One region of the Bradyrhizobium sp. LA6.8 genome, then DNA from elsewhere that is predicted to be linked to it. Evidence: predicted binding sites of a transcription regulator. Region 1 holds the regulator's gene; each other region holds the start of a gene.
The links. The regulator PhoB, encoded in region 1, activates phosphate uptake and scavenging genes when phosphate is short. The targets are predictions, from matches to a motif close to TGTCATNNANCTGTCAT.
Positions count from the first base shown of each region.

Region 2: the regulator PhoB is predicted to act here: its motif matches at 5,517-5,533, upstream of ABIA90_RS05165 (acetoacetate decarboxylase).
Region 3: the regulator PhoB is predicted to act here: its motif matches at 2,626-2,642, upstream of ABIA90_RS27325 (UDP-2,3-diacylglucosamine diphosphatase).

Region 1 covers NZ_JBEPQQ010000016.1:49,439-57,151, reverse strand. The annotation lists gene pstS (phosphate ABC transporter substrate-binding protein PstS) at 67-1,080, shown strand; gene pstC (phosphate ABC transporter permease subunit PstC) at 1,225-2,214, shown strand; gene pstA (phosphate ABC transporter permease PstA) at 2,216-3,061, shown strand; gene pstB (phosphate ABC transporter ATP-binding protein PstB) at 3,058-3,879, shown strand; gene phoU (phosphate signaling complex protein PhoU) at 3,891-4,607, shown strand; gene phoB (phosphate regulon transcriptional regulator PhoB) at 4,623-5,330, shown strand; gene ABIA90_RS43585 (GcrA family cell cycle regulator) at 5,567-6,079, opposite strand; gene ABIA90_RS43580 (aspartate aminotransferase family protein) at 6,536-7,713, shown strand, end outside.
Region 2 covers NZ_JBEPQQ010000001.1:1,179,123-1,186,835, reverse strand. The annotation lists gene ABIA90_RS05185 (acetyl-CoA C-acyltransferase) at 1-609, shown strand, start outside; gene ABIA90_RS05180 (MFS transporter) at 723-2,018, shown strand; gene ABIA90_RS05175 (carbohydrate porin) at 2,015-3,418, opposite strand; gene ABIA90_RS05170 (transporter) at 3,440-4,456, opposite strand; gene ABIA90_RS05165 (acetoacetate decarboxylase) at 4,570-5,352, opposite strand; gene ABIA90_RS05160 (patatin-like phospholipase family protein) at 5,573-6,748, shown strand; gene ABIA90_RS05155 (aldehyde dehydrogenase family protein) at 7,182-7,713, shown strand, end outside.
Region 3 covers NZ_JBEPQQ010000006.1:181,998-189,710, forward strand. The annotation lists gene ypfJ (KPN_02809 family neutral zinc metallopeptidase) at 1-897, opposite strand, end outside; gene ABIA90_RS27315 (Lrp/AsnC ligand binding domain-containing protein) at 1,276-1,521, opposite strand; gene thiD (bifunctional hydroxymethylpyrimidine kinase/phosphomethylpyrimidine kinase) at 1,650-2,450, shown strand; gene ABIA90_RS27325 (UDP-2,3-diacylglucosamine diphosphatase) at 2,666-3,478, shown strand; gene ABIA90_RS27330 (glycosyltransferase family 4 protein) at 3,478-4,551, shown strand; gene ABIA90_RS27335 (threonine/serine dehydratase family protein) at 4,616-5,599, shown strand; gene ABIA90_RS27340 (caspase family protein) at 5,673-7,481, opposite strand; gene ABIA90_RS27345 (RbsD/FucU domain-containing protein) at 7,629-7,713, shown strand, end outside.

The DNA of each region.
Region 1 (7,713 bases):
AAAGGGGCGGCACGGGGAGCGCGATCGGGCGCGGATGGCGCTTCGCTCCCCTGTATGGAGACCACCATGAATTTCATCAAAACTATCGTCGCTGCCGGCTTGGTCGCCGCATCGGCGACGGCGGCGTTTGCTGCCGACATCACGGGTGCCGGTGCGACGTTCCCGTTCCCGATCTATTCCAAGTGGGCTGACGCCTACAAGAAGGAGACCGGCAACGGTCTGAACTACCAGTCGATCGGCTCCGGCGGCGGCATCAAGCAGATCCAGGCCAAGACCGTGACCTTCGGCGCCAGCGACGCGCCGCTCAAGGCCGAGCAGCTCGAAAAGGACGGCCTCGTCCAGTGGCCGATGGTGATGGGCGCCATCGTTCCGGTCGTGAACATCGAGGGCGTGAAGCCCGGCGAGCTGGTGTTCGACGGCGAGACCCTGGCCAGCATCTATCTCGGCAAGATCACCAAGTGGGACGACGCCGCGATCAAGAAGCTCAATCCGAACGTGAAGCTGCCGTCGGACGCGATCACCGTGGTCCGCCGCTCGGATGGTTCGGGCACCACCTTCAACTTCACCAACTATCTCGCCAAGGCCAGCGCGGACTGGAAGAGCAAGGTCGGTGAGGGCACCGCGGTCGAGTGGCCGGTCGGCGTCGGCGCCAAGGGCAACGAAGGCGTGTCGGGCAACATCAGCCAGACCAAGAACTCGATCGGCTACGTCGAGTACGCCTATGCCAAGCAGAACAAGCTGACCTACACCGGTCTCGTCAACAAAGCCGGCAAGCCGGTGCAGCCGACCGTCGAGGCCTTCCAGGCCGCGGCTTCCAACGCCGACTGGGCCAAGGCTCCCGGCTACTACGTCATCCTGACCGACCAGCCCGGCGACAAGTCCTGGCCGATCACGGCGGCGACCTTCATCCTCATGCACAAGGATGCCACCGACAAGGCAGCCTCGCAGGAAGCCATCAAGTTCTTCCGCTGGGCCTTCAAGAGCGGCGGCAAGGCGGCTGAAGAGCTCGACTACATCCCGATGCCGGACCCGGTCGTCCAGCTGATCGAGAAGACCTGGGCTGCCGAGATCAAGAGCTAAGCGCTCTGTGTCCCGGACTGGGCGCCGGGATCTCACAAGACCTCCGCTCCGGATCGGCCTCGCGCCGCATCCGGAGCGCAAGACCAACAACAAGACCGACAACAAGCGCATATCAAACGGGCACAGGGGATCGGCGTGGCAGAGATGGCCGTTCAGAGCGATGTAATCGACGACGCCGGACCGTATGACCGCGCCAAGGCCTTGGGCGCCTTCAAGCTCGGCGACCTCACCTTCTACTGGATCACGCGGCTGTCCGCGATCTCGGTGCTGCTCATCCTCGGTGGCATCATCATCTCGCTGATCGTCGGCGCGTTCCCGGCGATGAAGGAATACGGCTTCGCCTTCCTGTGGACGCAGCGCTGGGCGCCGTCGGCAGATCCGCCCGTGCTCGGCGCGCTCGGCCCGATCTACGGCACGCTCATCACCTCCTTCATCGCGATGGCGATCGCCATTCCGGTCGGTCTCGGCATTGCGATCTTTCTGACCGAGCTCTGCCCGCAATGGGCGCGCCGCCCGATCGGCATGGCGATCGAGCTGCTCGCCGGCATTCCCTCGATCATCTACGGCATGTGGGGCTTCTTCGTGCTCGGCCCGTTCCTGGCCAACACGTTCCAGCCCTTCATGATCAAGATCTTCGACGGCGTCCCCGTGCTGGGCGCGATCTTCGCAGGCCCGCCGTCCTATCTCAGCCTGTTCAACGCGGCGCTGATCCTCGCCATCATGGTGCTGCCCTTCATCACCTCGATCTCGGTCGACGTGTTCAAGACGGTGCCGCCGGTGCTCAAGGAAGCCGCCTACGGCGTCGGCTGCACCACCTGGGAAGTCGTGCGCAGCGTGGTGATCCCCTACACCCGCGTCGGCGTCATCGGCGGTGTCATGCTGGCGCTCGGCCGCGCGCTCGGCGAGACCATGGCGGTGACCTTCATCATCGGCAACTCGTTCCGCATCTCGTCGTCGATCTTCGCCCCGGGCACCACGATCTCGGCGGCGATCGCATCGGAGTTCGCCGAGAGCGACGGCCTGCACCAGTCCGGCCTGATCCTGCTCGGCCTGCTGCTGTTCGTGCTGACATTCTTCGTGCTCGCGGCTGCACGGTTGATGCTGATGCGTCTTGAAAAGAAGGCGGGGAAGTAACATGAACCCGATCTACGCACGCCGCCGCCGCATGGACATCGTCATCCGTGTGCTCTGCCTGGCTGCCGCTGCCTTCGGCGTCACATGGCTCGCGCTGATCCTGATGACGCTGCTCTACAACGGCATTGCCGGCCTGAACCTGGAGCTCTTCGTTGCGGACACGCCGCCTCCGGGCTCGACCGAGGGCGGCCTGCGCAACGCCATCGTGGGTTCGATCATCATGACCGTGCTCGGCGTCGGCATCGGCGCGCCGCTCGGTCTGTTCGCCGGCACCTATCTCGCCGAGTACGGCCGCAACGACCGCCTGACCTCGGTGATCCGCTTCATCAACGACATCCTGCTCTCGGCGCCCTCGATCATCATCGGCCTGTTCATCTATGGTGCGGTGGTGGTTCCGATGCGCGGCTTCTCGGCGATTGCCGGCTGCCTCGCGCTTGCGGTGATCGTCATCCCGGTGGTGCTGCGCACGACCGAGGACATGCTGCTGCTGGTGCCGAACGCACTGCGTGAGGCGGCCTCGGCGCTCGGCCTGCCGCGCTCGCTGGTGATCAAGCGCATCGCCTATCGCGCGGCGCGCTCGGGCCTCATCACCGGCGTGATGCTGGCCACCGCCCGCGTCGCCGGCGAGACCGCGCCGCTGCTCTTCACCGCGCTGTCGAACCAGTTCTTCAGCCTGGGTCTGAACAAGACGATGGCGAACCTGCCGGTCACCATCAACAATTTCGTGCAGAGCCCCTACGCCTACTGGAAGCAGCTCGCCTGGAGCGGCGCGCTGCTCATCACCCTGACCGTTCTTGCCCTAAATATTGGCGCGCGCATTCTGAGCGCCGAGAGGACCGCAAAATGAGTGATCTTTCCGTATCGATGAGCGCGGCCGGTGGTTTGCCGCAGGCGCCGGTGCTGCCCGAAGCTCCGGCCAAGGTGACGGTGCGCAACCTCAATTTCTATTACGGCGAGCACCACGCGCTGAAGAACATCAATCTGGCGCTCGGCACCAACCGCGTCACGGCGTTCATCGGCCCGTCGGGCTGCGGCAAGTCGACCCTGCTGCGCATCTTCAATCGGATGTACGACCTCTATCCGGGCCAGCGCGTCACCGGTCAGCTCATGCTCGACCAGACCAACGTCCTCGACCCCAAGCTGGACCTCAATTTGCTGCGCGCTCGCGTCGGCATGGTGTTCCAGAAGCCGACGCCGTTCCCGATGACGATCTACGAGAACATCGCCTTCGGCATCCGCCTTTACGAGAAGATCTCGAAGTCCGAGATGGACGACCGCGTCGAGAAGGCGCTGCGCGGCGGCGCGCTGTGGAACGAGGTCAAGGACAAGCTCAACGCCTCCGGCCTGTCGCTCTCCGGCGGCCAGCAGCAGCGCCTCTGCATCGCCCGCACGGTCGCGGTGCGGCCCGAGGTGATCTTGTTCGACGAACCCTGCTCGGCGCTCGACCCGATCTCGACCGCCAAGGTCGAGGAGCTGATCCAGGAGCTGTCCGAGAACTACACGATCGCGATCGTCACCCACAACATGCAGCAGGCGGCGCGCGTCTCCGACAAGACCGCTTTCATGTATCTCGGCGAGCTGATCGAGTTCGACGACACCAGCAAGATCTTCACGTCGCCGACCGACCGGCGCACGCAGGATTACATCACCGGCCGGTTCGGCTGAGGAGACGGAACATGGGTTCTGAACATACCGCAAAGGCCTTCGACACCGACCTCCAGGAGCTCACGCGCCTGGTCGCCGAGATGGGCGGCATCGCCGAGCGCATGATCGTCGATTCCGTCGACGCGCTGATCCGCCGCGACGTCGCGCTCGGCCAGCGCGTCGTGACCATCGACGCCGAGCTCGACGCGCTCCAGAAGAAGATCGAGGAGCGCGCCGTTCTCACCATTGCGCGCCGCCAGCCGATGGCGGTGGATCTGCGCGAGATCGTCGGCGCCATGCGCGTCGCGACCGATCTCGAGCGGATCGGCGACCTCGCCAAGAACATGGGCAAGCGCGTCGCGGCGCTGGAGACGGATTTCCATCCGCTCAAGCTGTTCCGCGGCCTGGAGCACATGACCGACCTCGTGCAGCAGCAGGTCAAGTCGGTGCTGGACGCCTATGCCGCGCACGATCTGCCGGCGGCAATGGCGGTGTGGAAGGGCGACGAGGAAGTCGACGCCATCTGCACCTCGCTGTTCCGCGAGCTCCTCACCTACATGATGGAGGATCCGCGCAACATCTCGTTCTGCATCCATCTGATGTTCTGCGCCAAGAACATCGAGCGCATCGGTGACCACGCCACCAACATCGCCGAGACCGTGTTCTACATGATCGAGGGCCAGGCGATCACTGACAAGCGGCCGAAGGGCGACATGACGACCTTCGCCACGACGGTCCCGAACACTTAAGGAGCGACGAACACCATGGGCGCACGCATTATGGTGGTTGAGGACGAGGAAGCTCTCACCGAGCTTCTCCGCTACAACCTCGAAGGCGACGGCTATGACGTCGAGACGGTGATGCGCGGCGACGATGCCGACACCCGCCTCAAGGAGCACATCCCCGATTTGATCGTGCTCGACTGGATGCTGCCGGGCCTCTCCGGCATCGAGCTGTGCCGGCGGCTGCGCACCCGGCCCGAGACCAAGCAGCTCCCGATCATCATGCTCACCGCGCGCGGCGAGGAGAGCGAGCGGGTGCGGGGCCTTGCGACCGGCGCCGACGACTACATCGTCAAGCCGTTCTCGGTGCCGGAGCTGCTGGCACGCGTGAAGGGCCTGCTCAGGCGCGCCAGCCCGGAGCGGCTCGCCACCGTGCTCGCCTATGGCGACATCGAGCTTGACCGCGACAAGCGTCGCGTGGCGCGTTCGGGCCGGCCGATCGATCTCGGCCCGACCGAATATCGCCTGCTGGAGTTCTTCCTGGAGCATCCCGGCCGCGTGTTCTCGCGCGAGCAGCTGCTCGACAGCGTCTGGGGCCGTGACATCTACATCGACGAGCGCACCGTCGACGTCCATATCGGCCGCCTGCGCAAGCTGCTCAATCTCGGCCGCGAGCAGGACCCGATCCGCACCGTCCGCGGCGCGGGCTACGCACTGGACGATCGCTTTGCGAAGGCGGAGCAGGCGTAAGCTCGGTGAGCTGCGGCCACAGTCTCGGTGTCGTCCCGGACAAGCGTAAGCGCGGGTCCGGGACACCCACCGCGAGTGATTATTGTGCCAAAAGGTAACTCCGAGTCCCCGTAGCCACATCTTGCGGTGGTTAAGGGTCCCGGATCTGCGCGCGTTTGAGGCGCGCTTGTCCGGAACGACATCGGATTTGTTGAGCCGCCATCGTGTGACGGCTCCTTTCCGAGCTCAGAACGACCTCAGCGCGGACCCGGCTTCACCGGCGCGCGCCGGCGATCGGCCGCGGGCTGATACGCCACGCGCGAGTGCTGAGCGCAGTAGGGCAGGCCGGAGAGCGCCTTGCCGCCGCAGAAGAAGAAATCCGGGCTCGAGGGATCGCCGACCGGCCAGTGGCAGGTGGCCTCGTTCAGCTCCAGCAGCGACAGCCGCTGGCTCATCGGCACGACGTTGTCGTAGGTGACCGGTTCGGCCTCGACCTCGACTTCGAAGGCCTGCGCCAGCGCGGTGTTGCCGCGCGCGATCGGGCGTGTCACCCGCATCATGTGCTGGGCGGGGCGCGCCTTGCGCGGCCGCGGCGCTGCCGACGAAGGGCTCTTGGCGCGGCCCGACAGGCCGAGCCGGTGCACTTTGCCGATCACGGCATTGCGGGTCACATTGCCGAGTTCAGCGGCGATCTGGCTGGCCGAAAGTCCGGCCTCCCAGAGCTTTTTCAGCTGCTCGACGCGATCATCCGACCAGGTCAAAACGGTCATTGCACCCTTTCCTTCGCCGGCGCCTGCCATCCTGGCGGCCGCACGGCGAATGCCTAAGCTTCGAAAAACCCGTGCCGCCAGAATCCCTTAAGGCTCGCCGGGCGCACCAGATGCGCCCGAACGCTTACGCCGGTACATGAGGACTTAGAGGATCAGAACTGCTGCACGAGATGTCGTATCTGACAAGCCAAACGCTACAATATGGCGTGACTCACGCGCAAGAGTCCGCCGACTCGCTTCCACATGTTCCGTGGCGGAAATACGCAAAATCGCCACCGCAAGACTACGGATTCTGCGTTTCGCGAGGCTTTCCGGGCGGCATTGACACCGGTTTCACCAGGCATAAGATAGTCTCGCGTGCCGCCCTTAAAAGGCGGCACGTTTCGTTTTCCGGGCCGGTCAATGGTGCGTTGCGCAATGCACGCTCACACCGTCCGCAACATTCAAGTGATCGTCATGACTAACAGCGCAGCGCCGCATTTGCTCCCCGTTTTCGCCAGGTCCGACCTCGGTTTCGAGCGCGGCGAAGGCTGCTGGCTGATTGCGACCAATGGCGACCGCTATCTCGATTTCACCTCGGGCGTGGCGGTGAATGCGCTCGGCCATGCTCATCCTGCGTTGGTCAAGGCGTTGCAGGAGCAGGCCACCAAACTCTGGCACATGTCGAACCTGTTCCAGAGCCCGGACGGCGAGAAGCTTGCCGCGCGTCTGTGCAATGAAAGCTTCGCGGACTTCGTGTTCTTCTGCAATTCCGGCGCCGAAGCGCTGGAAGGTGTGATCAAGCTGGTCCGCCATCATCACTTCTCCAAGGGTCATCCGGAACGTTACCGCATCATCACCTTCGAAGGCGCCTTCCACGGCCGCACGCTGGCAACGCTCGCCGCGACCGGTTCGGCAAAATATCTCGAGGGGTTCGGCCCGCCGATGGACGGCTTCGACCAGGTCCCGCATGGCGATATCGAAGCCGTCAAGAAGGCGATCGGTCCGCAGACCGCCGGCATCCTGATCGAGCCGATCCAGGGCGAGGGTGGCGTGCGTTCGGCAACGCCCGCCTTCCTGAGGGCGTTGCGCCAGCTCTGCGACGAGAAGGGCCTGCTGCTCGCGTTCGACGAGGTGCAGACCGGCATGGGCCGCACCGGCGATCTGTTCGCGCATCGCCGCACCGGCGTCACGCCTGACGTGATGTCGCTGGCCAAAGCGCTCGGTGGCGGCTTCCCGATCGGCGCGGTGCTGGCGACCGCGGACGCGGCTGCCGGCATGGGGCCCGGCTCGCACGGCTCGACCTTCGGCGGCAATCCGCTCGCGATCTCGGCTGCCAACGCCGTCCTCGACGTCATGCTCAAGCCCGGCTTCTTCGATCACGTGCAGAAGATGTCGCTGCTGCTCAAGCAGAAGCTCGCCTCCGTGATCGATCGTTATCCTGACATCGTCAGCGAAGTGCGCGGCGAAGGCCTTCTGATCGGCATCAAGGCCGTGGTGCCGTCAGGCGATCTCGGCGCGGCATTGCGCAACGAAAAATTGCTCACGGTCGGCGCCGGCGACAATGTCGTGCGCTTCCTGCCGCCCTTGATCGTCACCGAAGCCGAGATCGAGGACAGCGTCGGGCGGCTCGAACGCGCCTGCGCCGCGATCTC
Region 2 (7,713 bases), on a different contig from region 1:
GGTGGCGCGTTCAAGGCCGAGATCGCGCCGATCACACTCACCGAGAAAGCCGGCCCGCGCATCGTCGCCAATGACGAACATCCGCTGAAGGTCGATCCTGCGAAAATCCCCGGATTGAAGCCGGCGTTCCGCGCCAACGGCACCATCACGCCGGCGGCCTCCTCCGCCAATGCCGACGGCGCCGCCGCGCTGGTGCTGACGAAGCGCTCGCTGGCTGATCGCAACGGCCTGCCGGCAATTGCCGAGATCAAGGGTCACGCCACCCACAGCCAGGAGCCGCAATGGTTCACGACGGCGCCGATCCCGGCGATCCGCAAGCTCCTCGACAAGATCGGCTGGAGCGCCGGCGACGTCGATCTGTTCGAGATCAATGAGGCCTTCGCCGTGGTGGCGATGGCGGCGCAGCGCGACCTCGGCATCCCGCGCGAGAAGCTGAACATCAACGGCGGCGCCTGCGCGCTCGGCCATCCCATCGGCGCCACCGGTGCGCGGCTGATCGTGACGCTGCTGCACGCGCTCGAGGCGCAAAACCTCAAGCGAGGCGTCGCGGCACTCTGCATTGGCGGCGGTGAAGCCACGGCCATCGCCGTGGAGCGTCTGACGCACTGACCTAGACACGTCCGAAAATGAGGGAACTCTGTCATTTTCGACAGACACGTTCCGTGCCATTCTGCAAGCTCGTGCAGGTGTCTCAAAGCCTGCCCATCAAACATTGAGGCCCAATGATCTCGAACTGGCTCGCGGCGACACTCAGCCGCCGCAATATCCACTACGGCTGGGTGATGGTCGGCGTGACCTTCCTCACCGCGCTGATCAGCGCCGGCACGGTCGGTGCGCCCGGCGTGTTCATCGTCCCGCTTCAGCACGAGTTTGGCTGGAGCACGGCGCAGATTTCCTCCGCGCTGTCGATTCGCTTCATCCTGTTCGGGCTGATGGCGCCGTTCGCGGCCGCCCTGCTCAATCGCTACGGCCTGCGTAACGTCACGCTGACCGCGCAGCTCATCGTCGTCTCGGCGCTGGTCCTTTCGCTCGGCATGACTGAAGTCTGGCAGCTCGTGTTGCTGTGGGGCGTCGTGATCGGCATCGGCACCGGCATGACCGCGCTGGTGCTGGGCGCTACCATAGCGACGCGCTGGTTCGCCGCGCGGCGCGGCCTCGTCGTCGGCATCATGACCGCGAGCGTCGCCACCGGCCAGCTCGTATTCCTGCCGCTGCTCGCAAGCCTGACCGAGCGTTACGGCTGGCGGCTCGCGCTCGGCTTCGTCTGCATCGCGCTCGGCGTCTCCGCCGTGGCGGTTCTCCTCGCGATGCGCGACCGGCCGAGCGATGTGGGCCTGCGCCCGTTCGGCGACGAAGGCACCGAGCCCCTGCCGGCCCCGCCGGTCAGCCATGGCTCGATCACGGGCGTGGCGCTCGGCACGCTGCGCGACGCCTCGAAGTCGCGGGCGTTCTGGATCCTGTTTGCGACCTTCTTCGTCTGCGGCGCGTCGACCAACGGCCTCGTCCAGGTGCACCTGATCCCGATGTGCCTCGATTTCGGCATCCCGCAGGTACAGGCGGCAGGCCTGCTCGCCGCGATGGGTATCTTCGACTTCTTCGGCACCATCATGTCGGGCTGGCTGTCGGACCGCTACGACAACCGCTACCTCCTGTTCTGGTACTACGGCCTTCGCGGGCTCTCGCTGATCTTCCTGCCCTTCAGCGATTTCTCGTTCTACGGGCTCTCGATCTTCGCGATGTTCTACGGCCTCGACTGGATCGCCACGGTGCCGCCGACGGTGCGGCTCACCGCGCAGAAGTTCGGGCCCGAGCGCGCCAATCTGGTGTTCGGCTGGATCTTCGCCGGCCATCAGCTCGGCGCAGGCACCGCGGCGTTCGGCGCCGGTTTCTCGCGGACGGTCTATGAGAGCTACCTGCCCGCGTTCTTCATCGCCGGCGCGCTCTGCGTGTTCGCCTCGCTGATCGTGCTGGCGCTGTCGCGGCAACCCAAGGCCGAGCCGAAGCCGGCGATGGCCTAATACCTGATCGTGGTGGTGACGCCGAAGACTGCGGCGTCACCGATCCGCGAAACGCCGGTCGGATCGTTCGGATTGGGGATGCCGCCGGAGGGGCGGAACACGTATTGGAAGTAAGGCGCGATCAGCCAGCCCGGCTTGATATGCGCCTCATAGATCATCTCGATCAGCGTCTCGTTGCTGCGCACCGGACTCTGGATGCCGGTGAAAGCCTGCGTATCAATGTCAAGATTGCGCGCGGTGTTCGAAATCCGCATATAGGCCATTGCCACGCCGAAGCGATCGAGCGGACGGCCTGGCGTGAAGCCGACGAAGCCGATGCCGCCGTCCACATAGAGGTCGATCAGATTGCGGTCTGGCGGGCTGTAGGCGATGCGGCCGAACGCGGTGACGCCCGGGATCGAGGCTGACGTGCTGTTGTCTTTCACCTCCGGCGGGCGATAGAGCACCTGCTCGATGACGGCGAAGATACCGTAATTGCCGCGAAGTCTTGCAGGCACACCGCTTCCGCCGGGATCGGCGATCGAGAGCCCCTCGGCCGTAAAACGCTGGCTGTCGAACGAGCCGTAATGCTTCCAGGCGCCCGGCGTGAAATTGCCGGCGAGCGGCCGGCCGCCGATATCGATGTCGTAGTTGAAGCGGACCTGCCCGATCACCCACGGCGGATCGTTGACGCGGAACGCCAGGCCATGGTGGTCGCGCAGCTGCGGATCCTGATCGCCCGGACCTGACGGATCGCCGTTGAACACCGCACCGAACGCGGTGATGTTCTCGGTCAGCGCCGCCTTGACGCGGATGCCGGGCACCGCGATCGGCGGTGCCGGGCCGCCGGCCGGAAGGTTGCTCGCCTTGATCGCGGGCCAGCCGAACGTGCCGTTGATGAAGAGGTCGTCGGTCTGGCTGTCGAAGAACTCGACGTCGGCGGCCTGCTGGCCGGCCCTGATGTTCAGGCGATCGCCAAAGAAGCTCTGCTCGAAATAGGCGTTGTAGAGCCGCTGGTCCGGCAGTGCCTCGATCTCGCTGATGGTGGCGAGGTTCACCACGTAGTTGCGGGAGAGCCCCTGGCCGTAGATCACGAACGCATTGGCGTAGAAGCGGCCACCGGTCCAGCCCACGAGCTTGTCGAGATCGGAATCGACCGAGAGATCGAGGCGCCCGAAATGGATGGCGCCACGCTTCACGCCGCCGGAGACGTTGGCGATGTTGTCGGCGATATAGGTGGCGCCGAAGTTCAGGCCCTTGTTGGCGAGCCCGTCATGCCATTCGTTGGACCATTTTGGCGCCAGCCATGCGGCCGCGCTTTCGTCCTTGGCGCCGGCGAGCGCGCCGGTGCTCGCCAACGTTGAGGCCAGCACGATCGCGGCCGCATTTCGCAGCGGAAATCTGTGGGACGTCCCGATCACGGCTGATACCAGCTGCGTACGCTACCTGAAGATACCCGTGCGCCGCATGAACAGATAGGCCGCCCCCACCGACGAGGCCATCAGGAGCGCCGCCCAGAGAAATCCGCTCTCGACGTCGGTGAGCGGCAGGCCCTTGGTGTTCATGCCGAAGATGCCGGTGATCAGGGTCGGCGGCAGCAGCAGCGAGGTCACGATGGAGAGCGTGTGGAGGTGGTGGTTGCTCTCCTCCTCGTTCTTGAAGCGCAGCTCCTCCTCGAGCAGGCGGCTGCGTTCGCGGAGCTCGACGATGTCGTGATCGAGCCCGTCCAGCCGCTGCGCCAGCTTGCCGGCGTGAATGCGCAAGGCCGGCGCGAGATGATCGGTGTTCTTCTGATCGAGGCGGTGGAACAGCACGCGCAGGCCGGTGAGCTGGCGATGCAACCTGACGCAGGTCCGGCGCAGCCGGCCGAGATTGCGGCGCATCTCCGGCTTGGCGTCGTCGGCCAAAATCCGCTCCTCGATGTCGTCGATCTCCTGGCCGAGCTTGTCCGCCATCCGGTCCAGTGTGTCGGCGACCTCGTCGACGATCTTTTCCAGGAGATGGGCGACGTTGTCGACGCGGTAGCCGCCTTCGAGCACGCGGCGCGTCGCATCGGCCGAGCACAACGCCTGATGCCGGCCGCTGACGAGAAGATGCTCGGTCATGGCGAAACGCAGGAACGCGGTCTCTTCCGTCGCGCTGTCGATGTCGCGCACGAGATCGGAGAAGACGCCGTAAACGCAGTGGTCGATGACGTGAAGCTGCTGGAAAGTGTCGTTGGACAGCAGGAGGTCGCGCGCGAGCGGCGGCAGCTGTGACGCTGCGATCCAGGGCCGTGCGCGCGCATCGGTCAGGTTGAAATGCAACCAGAGCCGGCCGTCATGGCTGAACTCGATCGGCTGGTCGATCGGCAGCGCCTCGGCGCTGCCGTCGCCGTGCAGCCGGAACGCCCAGACCAGGCTGGGAATGGCGGGCACGGAATCCGATATCGCGCTGACAAGCTTCGCCGGCTCAGCCATGGCCAACCCCAACCGTCAACAAATGCCCCGCTTCCAGAAGATGGCTGACGGCATCTTCCGGACCTCTCACGGGTACTCAATTACGGCTTTGTTACAGTTTGATGATGGCCGCCCTACTCCGCGGCCAGCCCCGTCGCGGCCACCGCCTCGGCCTCCTTGACGTAGTCGTGCACGACGCGGCCGAACGGCAGCGTGAGATCGGCGATGTAATGGTGCGCGCCCATACAGCGGCGAACCGGGAAATCCGCGACCGGCGCGTTGACATGCGGCACCAGATGCAGCCGGCCGGGCCCCATCCAGGAGCCCTTCGGCACGATGTCGATGAGGTTGATCGCGACGAGCTGACAGACTTCGAGACGGCCGTCGACGCCCGGGATCATCTTCAGATTGATCTGCGTCTTCGACAGCGTCGCACGGGTGCGATCGCCGTTGCCGGCCATGCTCTCGTGCTTGTAGCCCATCGTGCCCATGGCGACGAGCTGGCCGGCATATTCCAGCGTGCCCGTCAGCGTGTCCTTGACGATCTCGAGTTTCGGATGGGCGTACTTCTTGGGAAAGCCCCAGATCTCGCGGCCCGCCGCGATCGGCGGATCATCATCCAGATACATCTGCGAGACGAAATTGACCTCCTCGCCGTTGAGGCGTGCGGGAATGACGAGGCCGGATTCGGTGTAGCTGCCGAAGCCTGAGGAGTCCGGCATCTTGATCCATTCGTAATGCACGATCGGCTGGTCGATCGGCTCCAGCGGCTCAGGCAGGCCGGCGCGGATCAGCTCCGGATCGGTCTCGTAGGTGATGACGAGGAATTCGCGGTTGACGAAGCGATAGGGCCCGGCCGGATAGCTCGGCCCCGCCGCCGGCATGGACGGAAGTCTCAGCACGTCTTCCCTGCGCATCCTGATCTCCTGTGTGTGATGCCCGCCCGGCGGCGTCAGGCCCGGATCGCAAATTGCTAGCCGCCGTCATTGACTGCGATGTGAAGGATTTCCGTCAGGCGCACGACCTCCCGCCATTCCCACTGCGGTCGACCTGCATGCAGACGATGCATCGGCGCTGAAATTGTCATCACGCCGTCACTGCCGGACGCAATCGTTTGGTCCACGCTAGGAGGCACCCATGGACGCCCGCACGTCGCAACCGGCTCATCAGACGCATCAGCCTCCCGCACGGGGCTGGCGCCCCGAACGCTGCGACCGCGTCGCGCTGGTTCTGCAAGGTGGCGGCGCGCTCGGCGCCTACCAGGCCGGCGTCTACCAGGCACTGCACGAGGCCGGCATCGAGCCCGACTGGGTCTGCGGTGTCTCGATCGGTGCAATCAATTCCGCCATCATCGCCGGCAACAAGCCGGAGAAGCGGCTGGAGGCGCTGCGCATCTTCTGGGAGCGCATCACCAACCGCAAGATCTGGCATTACACGCCCGACGGCGACATCTTCCGCCAGTGGCGCAATCTCACCAGTGCGTGGATGACGTCGGCGATGGGCCAGCCCGGCTTCTTCACCCCGCACCAGGTCAATCCCTGGTTCAGCCCGGTCGGCGCGCGCACCGCCACCAGCTATTACGACACGATGCCGCTGAAGGAGAGCCTGCTGGAGCTCGTCGACTTCGACCTCGTCAACGAGAAGAAGGTCCGCTTTGCGGTCGGCGCGGTCAACGTGCTCTCCGGCAACTTCATCTATTTCGACAATTCCCATGACGAGATCGAGCCGGAGCACATCATGGCCTCCGGCGCCCTGCCCCCGGCGCTGCCGATGGTGCGGATCGGCACAGATCATTTCTGGGACGGCGGCATCGTCTCCAACACGCCGCTCCAGCATCTACTCGACCAGGAGGACGCGCTCAACTCGCTGGTGTTCCAGGTCGACCTGTTCAGCGCGCGGGGCGTGCTGCCGCGCTCGATCCAGGACGTGATGGCCCGCCACAAGGACATCATGTATTCCTCGCGCACGCGCCACAACACCGACGTCTACCGCCGCACCCACAACCTCAAGGTTCTGCTCTACAAGGCGCTGGCGAAAGTCCCGGACGAGCAACTCTCCGACGAGGATCGCCAGCTCAAGTCGAGCCTGCGCCGCATGCCGGAGATCGCGATCCTGCACCTGATCTACCAGCAGAAGGCCTATGAGGGCGACGCCAAGGACCATGAGTTCTCGGGCACCTCGATGCGCGAGCACTGGACGAGCGGCTACGAGGACACCAAGCGCACGCTGAAGCGCCGCGACTGGATCAAGATGCCGGACGAAGGCATGGGCCTCGTGGTGCACGACGTGCACCGGGAGACAGAGAGCGCGTAACGGCGCTCTTCAGACGAACCGCACCAAACAAAAACTGCGAAAACAACCCCATGCACAGTAGCCGGGGCGTGGCGGATCAATAACTTACGTTTAACCGAAGGAAACTTGACTCGTCGGGCAAAACAGGAGCATGATGCTATCGTTGCCTCCCATCCATTTTGACCTTCGACGACGTGGCGCAAAGCATCAGCCCCGCGGTCTCGATGTCATCACAAACAAGATACCGGTCGATCTCTTCGGCTTGACCATCTGTCCTCGGCGAAATTAGCGTGCGCGCAGTGCGCAGCCTCGGTGCAGCTTTCGCGCGGGAGCGAGCTTCGATTGCCAAATCGCACGACGGATCCGCCCAGCGCCAATCCGCGACATTGGCCACACCGCGCCTCATGCCATAGTGGACGCCAGGCGAAGAACACAACACGGCGTGGAGGAAATGATGATCAAGATTGTACAGGCCTTCGACCGAAAAGAGATCACCGAGTTCGCCAGTGACGACGCCGCCGCGCTGGAGGCAAAGTTCGAGACCGCGCGAAAGCTGTTCGCGGACCGAAAGGCCTGGCTGAAGCCGCATCAGCGGATCGCCATTCTCAACAGGCTCGCCGATCTGGTCGCGGCGAAGCGGCAGGATTTTGGTATCCTGATCGCGCGCGAGGGCGGCAAGCCGCTCACGGATGCGTTGATCGAGACGGATCGGGCGATCGACGGCATCCGCTCGGCAGCGGATTTTTTGCGGACCCGCGGCGGGGTCGAGGTCCCGATGGGCCTGACGCCCGCAAGCGATGGCCGGCGGGCATGGACCATCAAGGAACCCATCGGCATTGTCGCGGCGATCTCGGCCTTCAATCATCCCCTCAACCTGATCGTTCACCAGGTCGCACCGGCGATCGCGACGGGTTGCCCTGTCATCGTCAAGCCGGCTGGCACAACGCCCCTGTGCTGCGTCGAGCTCGTGAAGCTCGTCCACGAAG
Region 3 (7,713 bases), on a different contig from region 1:
CAGGGTGTCATTGCCCAGTGCTTCTGTCGTTCGAATTGCCGCTGCTATGTCGCTCGCGTTGATCTTCGCTTTCTCTTTAATTTTATGCGCCCAAATGCCGGCGAGACAATCGGCCTGCAACTCGAGAAGAACTTGTAACCGGTTTCTCTCCGCCTCCGTTTCCAAGCTCCCTTGAAGCTCGCGCACTTTTGGCATAATTCCCAGCAAGTTCTGAACGTGGTGTCCGATTTCGTGGGCTATCACATAGGCCTGAGGAAGTTGACAGTCGGCACCGCTCGAATCGCAGGCGTGAAGTTCAGTCTGCATCTCTTGGAAGAACGAAAGGTCGAGGTAGACTTTCTGATCATCAGGACAATAGAATGGTCCCATGATTTTCTCGGCTAATCCGCAGGCTGCGTAGGTGGCGCTTGTGTACAGGACGAGACGGGGTGGCCGATAAGTTAGGCGATCGGATGCGAAGATTGCCTGCCAGACCTCCTCCGTGCTGCCCAGAACTCGCGAAACGAAGAGATACATCTTGTCGCGCGGTGCACCGGTCTGGTCGCCCGACTTCGCTGGAAGCTCAGCATAAAGCCGCTCGGCTTGCGCGTCATCGCTACTCGTTGTTGCCGTGAATCCTTCACCGAATAGGCGGGCCCGCATGAAGCTGCCAACCTCGATCTGTTCAGTTTGAGCCACGCCATGACGTTGGTGCGGCCGGACGGTTATTGGCTCCTGATAGCCGACCGTCATTTCCGTCGGAGGATTAAAGACAACTGAACCCGGACCAATCTTGTCGACTTGGTTACGGAGGATGGCAGCGGGGTCTATCGCTGCTGGGCGAACCGCCCAGGCTAAGCCGCCTGTGCAAAGCACCCAGACAGCCACTGCTATCGAAACAAGCGGTCCTTTGGGCATTGCCGGCCCCCGGCGCTCACGATCCGTGCGAAAAGAGCATTCCAGGGTTGTATGTTCAATGAAATATTTCACACTTTGCGCGCGGCATAGGTGCAAGCGATCGGGCCGCCGAATTGTTCCTCCGCGGACCTAAGCGCGTGGGCTACGATGCAAAGGCCCCAACCACTTGGAGACTATCCGTTTTTTGACCGGACATTGGCGCGATGTCGACGCGGCCGTCATCGATGAAGCGCGTTGGGCCTTGCCAGCGCGAGAGGGTGTCGAGCGCTGGATGATGTGCGCGATGGTCAAAATCCGAAGAACTCACTTTGAGCACAATTGGTCCGCTGCGCTGTCTCGGAAGCGGACTTCCCATCCGGCCCTCTGTGAGTGCACACCCTAGCTCGCGCCAAACGCCTTGAAGGTGATGATGGTCAGGGTGTCTTGGATGCCCGGCAGCACCTGCACCTTCTCGTTGATGAAGTGGCCGATGTCGGTGTCCTTGTCGACGTAGAACTTCACCAGCAAATCGTAATGGCCGGCCGTGGAGTAGATCTCGGAGGCGATCTCGGCTTCGGCAAGCGCGTTGGCGACCGTGTAGGACTGGCCGAGCTTGCATTTGATCTGGACGAAAAAAGGAACCATTGCAGTCACTCCGAAGCTTATCTGGCGGATAATAGGCCAAAATCGGCCGGATTTAGCAAGCGAACTTGCGGGCCACCGGGGTGCGCGCTAGGACGGGCGATGGTCTCAAAAACGCGGAAAATCGCCCCATGACGACGCCCGTGGCGCTCACCATCGCCGGCTCCGATTCGAGCGGCGGCGCCGGCATCCAGGCCGACCTGAAGACCTTTGCCGCGCTCGGCGTCTATGGCGCCTCCGCGATCACGGCCCTGACCGCGCAGAACACGCGCGGCGTCACCGGCATCCACGCGGTGCCCGCCGACTTCGTCACCGCGCAGATCGATGCCGTGTTTTCCGATCTCGAGGTTGGTGCGGTGAAGATCGGCATGGTGGCGCAGGCCGCCAGCATCGATGCGATTGCAGCGGCGCTGTCGCGCTGGAAGCCCGAGCATATCGTGCTCGATCCCGTGATGGTCGCAACCTCCGGCGATCGCCTGCTCGCCGCGGAGGCGGTGGAAGCCCTGCGCAAGAAACTGATGCCGCTGGCGTCGGTGATCACGCCTAATCTGCCCGAGGCCGCGGCTCTGCTCGACGAGCCCGTCGCGACACGCGAGGCCGAGATCGAGAGCCAGGGACGCCGGCTGCTGGCGCTGGGCTGCCGCGCGGTCCTGATCAAGGGCGGGCACGGCGAGGGCGCCGAAAGCATCGACTATCTCGTCGAGGCCGAGAACACGATCGCGCTTGCGGCGCCGCGCGTCGCCACCCGCAACACCCACGGCACGGGGTGCTCGCTGTCCTCGGCCGTCGCGGCGGGGCTTGCCCGGGGCGAGGATCTCGAGCGGGCCGTGCGGAGCGCCAAGGCCTGGATCAGCGCAGCGATCGCGGCCGCCGACCGCTTCAGCGTCGGCCACGGCCACGGGCCGATCCATCATTTCCACAAATTTTACTGATCCGGGCCGCCAGCGGCGCGCGGGACCGCTGCCGTTAACCTGATCAGCCATCGGTTCCGGGGTCTTGCGGAGGCCGTTGCGGCGTCATGTCGCCTGATTGTCGCATGCGACTGATATTCGCGGGACGGGCGAGGCGAGGTTTGATTCGTATCCGAGGGTGCCTCAAAGGTTCATTGGTCATCCCCCTGTCACGGGATATTGTTACAGGCTGTCGCATGGGAAGTTACGATGTGAGTGACGAGAGCCCTGAAAGGCGCTTTCGCACGTTGTTCATCTCCGACGTTCATCTCGGAGCCCGCGGTTCTCAAGCCGACCTGCTGCTCGACTTCCTGCGATACCACGATGCCGACACGATCTATCTCGTCGGAGACATCGTCGACGGCTGGGCGCTGAAATCGAGCTGGCACTGGCCGCAATCGCATAACGACCTGGTCCAGAAGCTGCTGCGCAAGGCGCGCAAGGGCGCCAAGGTCATCTACATTCCCGGCAATCACGACGAGTTCCTGCGCAACTATTACGGCACGCATTTCGGCGGCATCGACGTGGTCGAGAACACCGTCCACACCGGCGTGGACGGCAAGCGCTATCTCGTCATCCACGGCGACATCTTCGACCTCGTGGTGCAGAACGCGCGCTGGCTCGCCCATCTCGGCGACAAGGCCTATGACTTCGCGATCCAAATGAATCGCTTCGTCAACTTCTTCCGGCGCATGTTCAAAGTGCCGTATTGGTCACTGTCGCAATGGGCCAAGCAGAAGGTCAAGAACGCCGTCAACTATATCGGCGCGTTCGAGCAGGCGCTCGCCGCCGAGGCGCGGCGTCACGACGCCGACGGCGTGATCTGCGGCCACATCCACTATGCCGTGATCCGCGACGAGGGCGGCATCCGCTACATGAATTGCGGCGACTGGGTCGAGAGCTGCACGGCGCTGGTCGAGCATGACGATGGTCATTTCGAGATCATCACCTGGGCGGATCAGGCGCGGAAGCCGGCACAAGTCCCGCAGGTCGCAGCAAGGGCCGCTTGATGCGCATCCTGGTCGCGACCGACGCCTGGCACCCGCAAGTCAACGGTGTGGTTCGGACGCTGACCAAGCTCGCAGACGCCGCCAAGGGGCTTAGCGTTGAAGGTCTTAGCGTTGAAGGTCTTGGCGTCGAGTTCACGTTCCTGACGCCGCAATCGTTCCGCACCTTCGCAATGCCGAGCTATCGCGACGTGCGGCTCGCCATGCCGCGCCCGGCGCGAATCGCGAAGCTGATCGAAGAGGCGCGCCCTGACAGCATCCACATCGCGACGGAGGGGCCAATCGGCCTGATGGTCCGCCGCTACTGCCGCCAGCGCAAGCTGCCGTTCACGTCCAGCTTCCACACCCGCTTTCCCGAATATGTCCGCGCCCGCGTGCCGGTTCCGGAATCCCTGATCTGGCGGGCGCTGCGCCGATTTCACGCGCCCAGCCGCGCCGTGATGGCGGCAACGCCTGCGCTCGCCCGCGAGCTTGGCGAACGTGGTTTCGACAATGTCGTGCTGTGGCCGCGCGGCGTCGACACCAGCCTGTTCCACCCCCGCGCCGTCGATCTCTGCTTCCCGGCGCCGGTGTTTCTCTCGGTCGGCCGGGTGGCGGTAGAGAAGAATCTCGAGGCGTTTCTCGATCTCGATCTGCCCGGCACCAAGGTGATCGTCGGCGACGGCCCGGCGCGGGTCGCGCTGGAAGAAGCCTATCCGGATGCGATCTTCCTGGGCGAGAAGCACGGCGAGGCGCTGGCGGCAATCTATGCTGCGGCCGACGTGTTCGTGTTCCCCAGCAAGACCGACACGTTCGGCCTGGTCCTGCTGGAAGCGCTCGCCAGCGGCCTGCCGGTTGCGGCCTTCCCGGTGAAGGGCCCCCGCGACGTGATCGGCGATGCACCGGTCGGCGCCCTCGATCACGATCTGCGCAACGCCTGCTTCGCGGCGCTCGACGTGTCCCGGCAGGACTGCGTCGAATTCGCCGCCAATTACACCTGGGAGGCCTCGGCGAGGGCATTTGTGGACAGCATCAAGGCGGTTGGCGCGGTGCTTCCAGGCAGGAATGGGGCGGAGCCGGTTAGTTTCGTAGCCTGAAAACCAAGGTTCATCGCGCGCAGGTGTCTTGCCCCGCGCCTCGTCCGGCGCGATAACATTAGGCATGACCGAACAGCTCCTCCCGATCGGCCCTGCCGATATCGATGCAGCAGCACGCGTGATCGCGCCCTTCGCCATCCGCACCCCGCTGTTGTCCTTTCCCGTGCTCAACGAGCGCGTCGGCGCAAAGGTCTTCCTGAAGCCGGAGATGCTCCAGCGCACCGGCTCCTTCAAGTTCCGCGGCGCCTTCAACAAGGTCGCCTCGATCCCGCAGGACAAGCGCGCCGGCGGCGTCGTCGCGTTCTCGTCCGGCAACCACGCCCAGGGCGTGGCGGCGGCTGCAAAGATCCTCGACATGCACGCGACCATCGTGATGCCTGCGGATGCGCCGCTGTCGAAGCGAGAGCGCACCAAATCCTACGGCGCCGAGGTCGTGCTGTACGATCGCGACCGCGACGACCGCGAGGCGATCTCGCGCGGCATCGCCGAGAAGCGCGGCGCGACGCTGGTCAGGCCCTATGACGATCCCTTCGTGATCGCGGGGCAGGGCACCGCAGGTCGTGAGATCGCGGAGGACATGGCTGCGCTCGGCCTCAGCCCCGACATCGTGGTGGCGCCGGCCTCCGGCGGCGGCCTGATCGCGGGTGTCGCCACGGCCGTGAAGGCGCGCTATCCGCTCGCCGAGATCGTGGTGGCCGAGCCCGAGGCGTTCGACGATCACGGCATTTCGCTGACCGCCGGCCACCGCGAGCCGCACGGGCCCGCGGGCCGCACCATCTGCGATGCGCTGATGGCCCTGATCCCCGGCGAGATGACCTTTGCGATCAACAGCAAGCTCTTGGCGCGCGGCGTGACGGCATCGGACAAGGAAGTCGGCGCGGCCGTGGCGTTCGCCTATCGCGAGCTGAAGCTGGTGGTCGAGCCGGGCGGTGCTGTCGGTCTTGCTGCGCTGCTTGCCGGCCGCCTCGACGTCGCCGGGAAGAACGTCGTCATCGTGCTCTCCGGCGGCAATGTCGATGCGGATCTGTTTGCCGAGCTGGTTGCTTAGGTTTCGGACCTTCTAACATGAGGAAGGGGCAGAGCGTCGCCGCTCCGCCCCTTTGTCGTTTCGCTTGTGGCGATCAGCGCATGAAGCCGCGGTGGTTGTTGCCGCCGCCCATGGAGGGCGCCTGGTTCATCGACTGCCGGAAGTTGTTGCCGCCGTTGTTGACCATTCGGTTGGTCGTATTGAATTGCGGGCGGTTGTTCTGCTGGTTGTTCTGGACCTGCACCTTGTTCACCGGGTTGTTGTTGAGCTTCACGCCGTTGTTGACCCGGATCGGGTTGTTCTGCGTCTGAACGACCGGCTTCGTATCGACAGTCGTGCCACCCTTGCCGACATTCACCGGCATGCTCACGATCTTGCCAGGCGTGCCTTTGGTCGTGCCGTTATTGTTGCTGCCGCCGTTCTGCGTATTGTTGGTCGCGGGCAGGGTGACGATCTTGCCGATGCCGCCATTGGTGTTGGTCGTGTTGGTCGGCGCAGGCAGGGTGACGATCTTGCCCGGGGTCTGCGACGGCGTGCCGTTCGGCTGGTTGTTGCCCGCCGGCAGGTTGACGACCTGACCGCCATTGCCGAGCTTGCCGATGACGTTGCTGTCCACCGGCTTCTGCACGACCGGCAGATTGCCATTCATCTGCCCACCGCCATTGCCCTGCTGCATCAGCGGCATGTATTTGGGCTGGCCGAGATTGCCGATCTTGAACGTCGGGGCAATGTTTTGCGGCGCCAGGAACTTGGTCGCCTGCATCAGGGGGATCAGCTTCGGCTGGGCCTGCAGCTTCAGCGCGGATTGCGCATAAGGGCTGTTGCCGTAGCTGTCATAGAAGCTCTTGTAGCCGAGCGGGGAGTTCGCGAGCACCGCCTTGTGCCAGGCCTGCGTGATCAGCAGGTTGTTGAGCAGCCAGCGGATGTGGTCGCACAGCGGGTCGTGCGGGTACATCTGGATGAACTCCTGATAGTACTCCGGACGTCCCTCGGACACGACGTAGTCATAGGCCTGGCGCGTCGAACGGCCCGGCAGGTTGGAGGCCAACTGCACGACAGGCGCATTCACCGGCGCGCGGGTGGCGGCGACAGCGGTGTCGCCGAAGAAGGTGAAGTCCGAGGTCAGCGACGAGCTTTCCCACGGGATCTGCGCGCCGCTGGTGGTCTGGTTCACTTCCAGACGCACGCGCTTGAACAGCTGCTCGATCGGCACGTTGGGTTCGCGCGCGACGTTGAGGAAGGCCTGGGTGTAGGGGCTGTGGCCGTTGGTGCCGTCCTGAGCTTCCGCACCCGGCGCGGTCGAGTAGCCGACGATCGAGCCGTTCGGCGCATCGACGATGGCCAAGCCGCGGCCGGCGTCGTTGACATCAGGGAACGGATTGTTGCGGCAGGCATCGAGGATGACGATGCGCATGCGGCTCGGGATCGTCTCCAGCGTCGACATCACGTCGACGAGGCGCACCGAGTTGCTCACGAGCTCGGTGGGGTTCGAAACCTTGGCATCGACGGGAACGAGATAGTTCTCGCCGGCGAGCTGCACGCCGTGACCGGCGTAGTAGACCATGGCGACTGTGTTCCGACCCCGCGCGGAAACCTTGGCGGAAAAGTCTTGGACGACGCGGAGCATGTCGTTCTGGGTCAGGTCGGTCGCGGCGACCACCTCGAAGCCGGCGGAGTTCAGGAACTGCGCCATCGACTCCGCGTCATTGTCGGGATTTCGGAGCTGCGGCGCGTTCTTGTAGTTGGAATTGCCGATCACCAGCGCCACGCGCTGCTCCGGGCCTTGCAGCGCGGTCGGGGCAGACTGGACCGGGGCGACCTGCGCGGAAGCAGGGCCGCAGGCGAAGCCGAACAGGCTTCCCACGAGGCTAGCCGTCATCAGGAAAGGCTTTAGGCGGAACATGGCGTGCTCCTCTGGCACTCATCTCGATGCGAGATTGGTTGCGAGGAAGCTTGGCCGCGTTCGAGCCCGTGGTCCGTGATCGCAATCACTAGCGTAGGCTGCGTGATCTGAATCACGCTTGGAACCGATCCCGATCCGGTGCGCGTGATGGCGCCGGTCGACGATCCCGATCGCGTCCCCGACGTGCAGCGCGCGGTGTTGGCGGAGATCGAACGCGCGGTCGGCCGCGCCG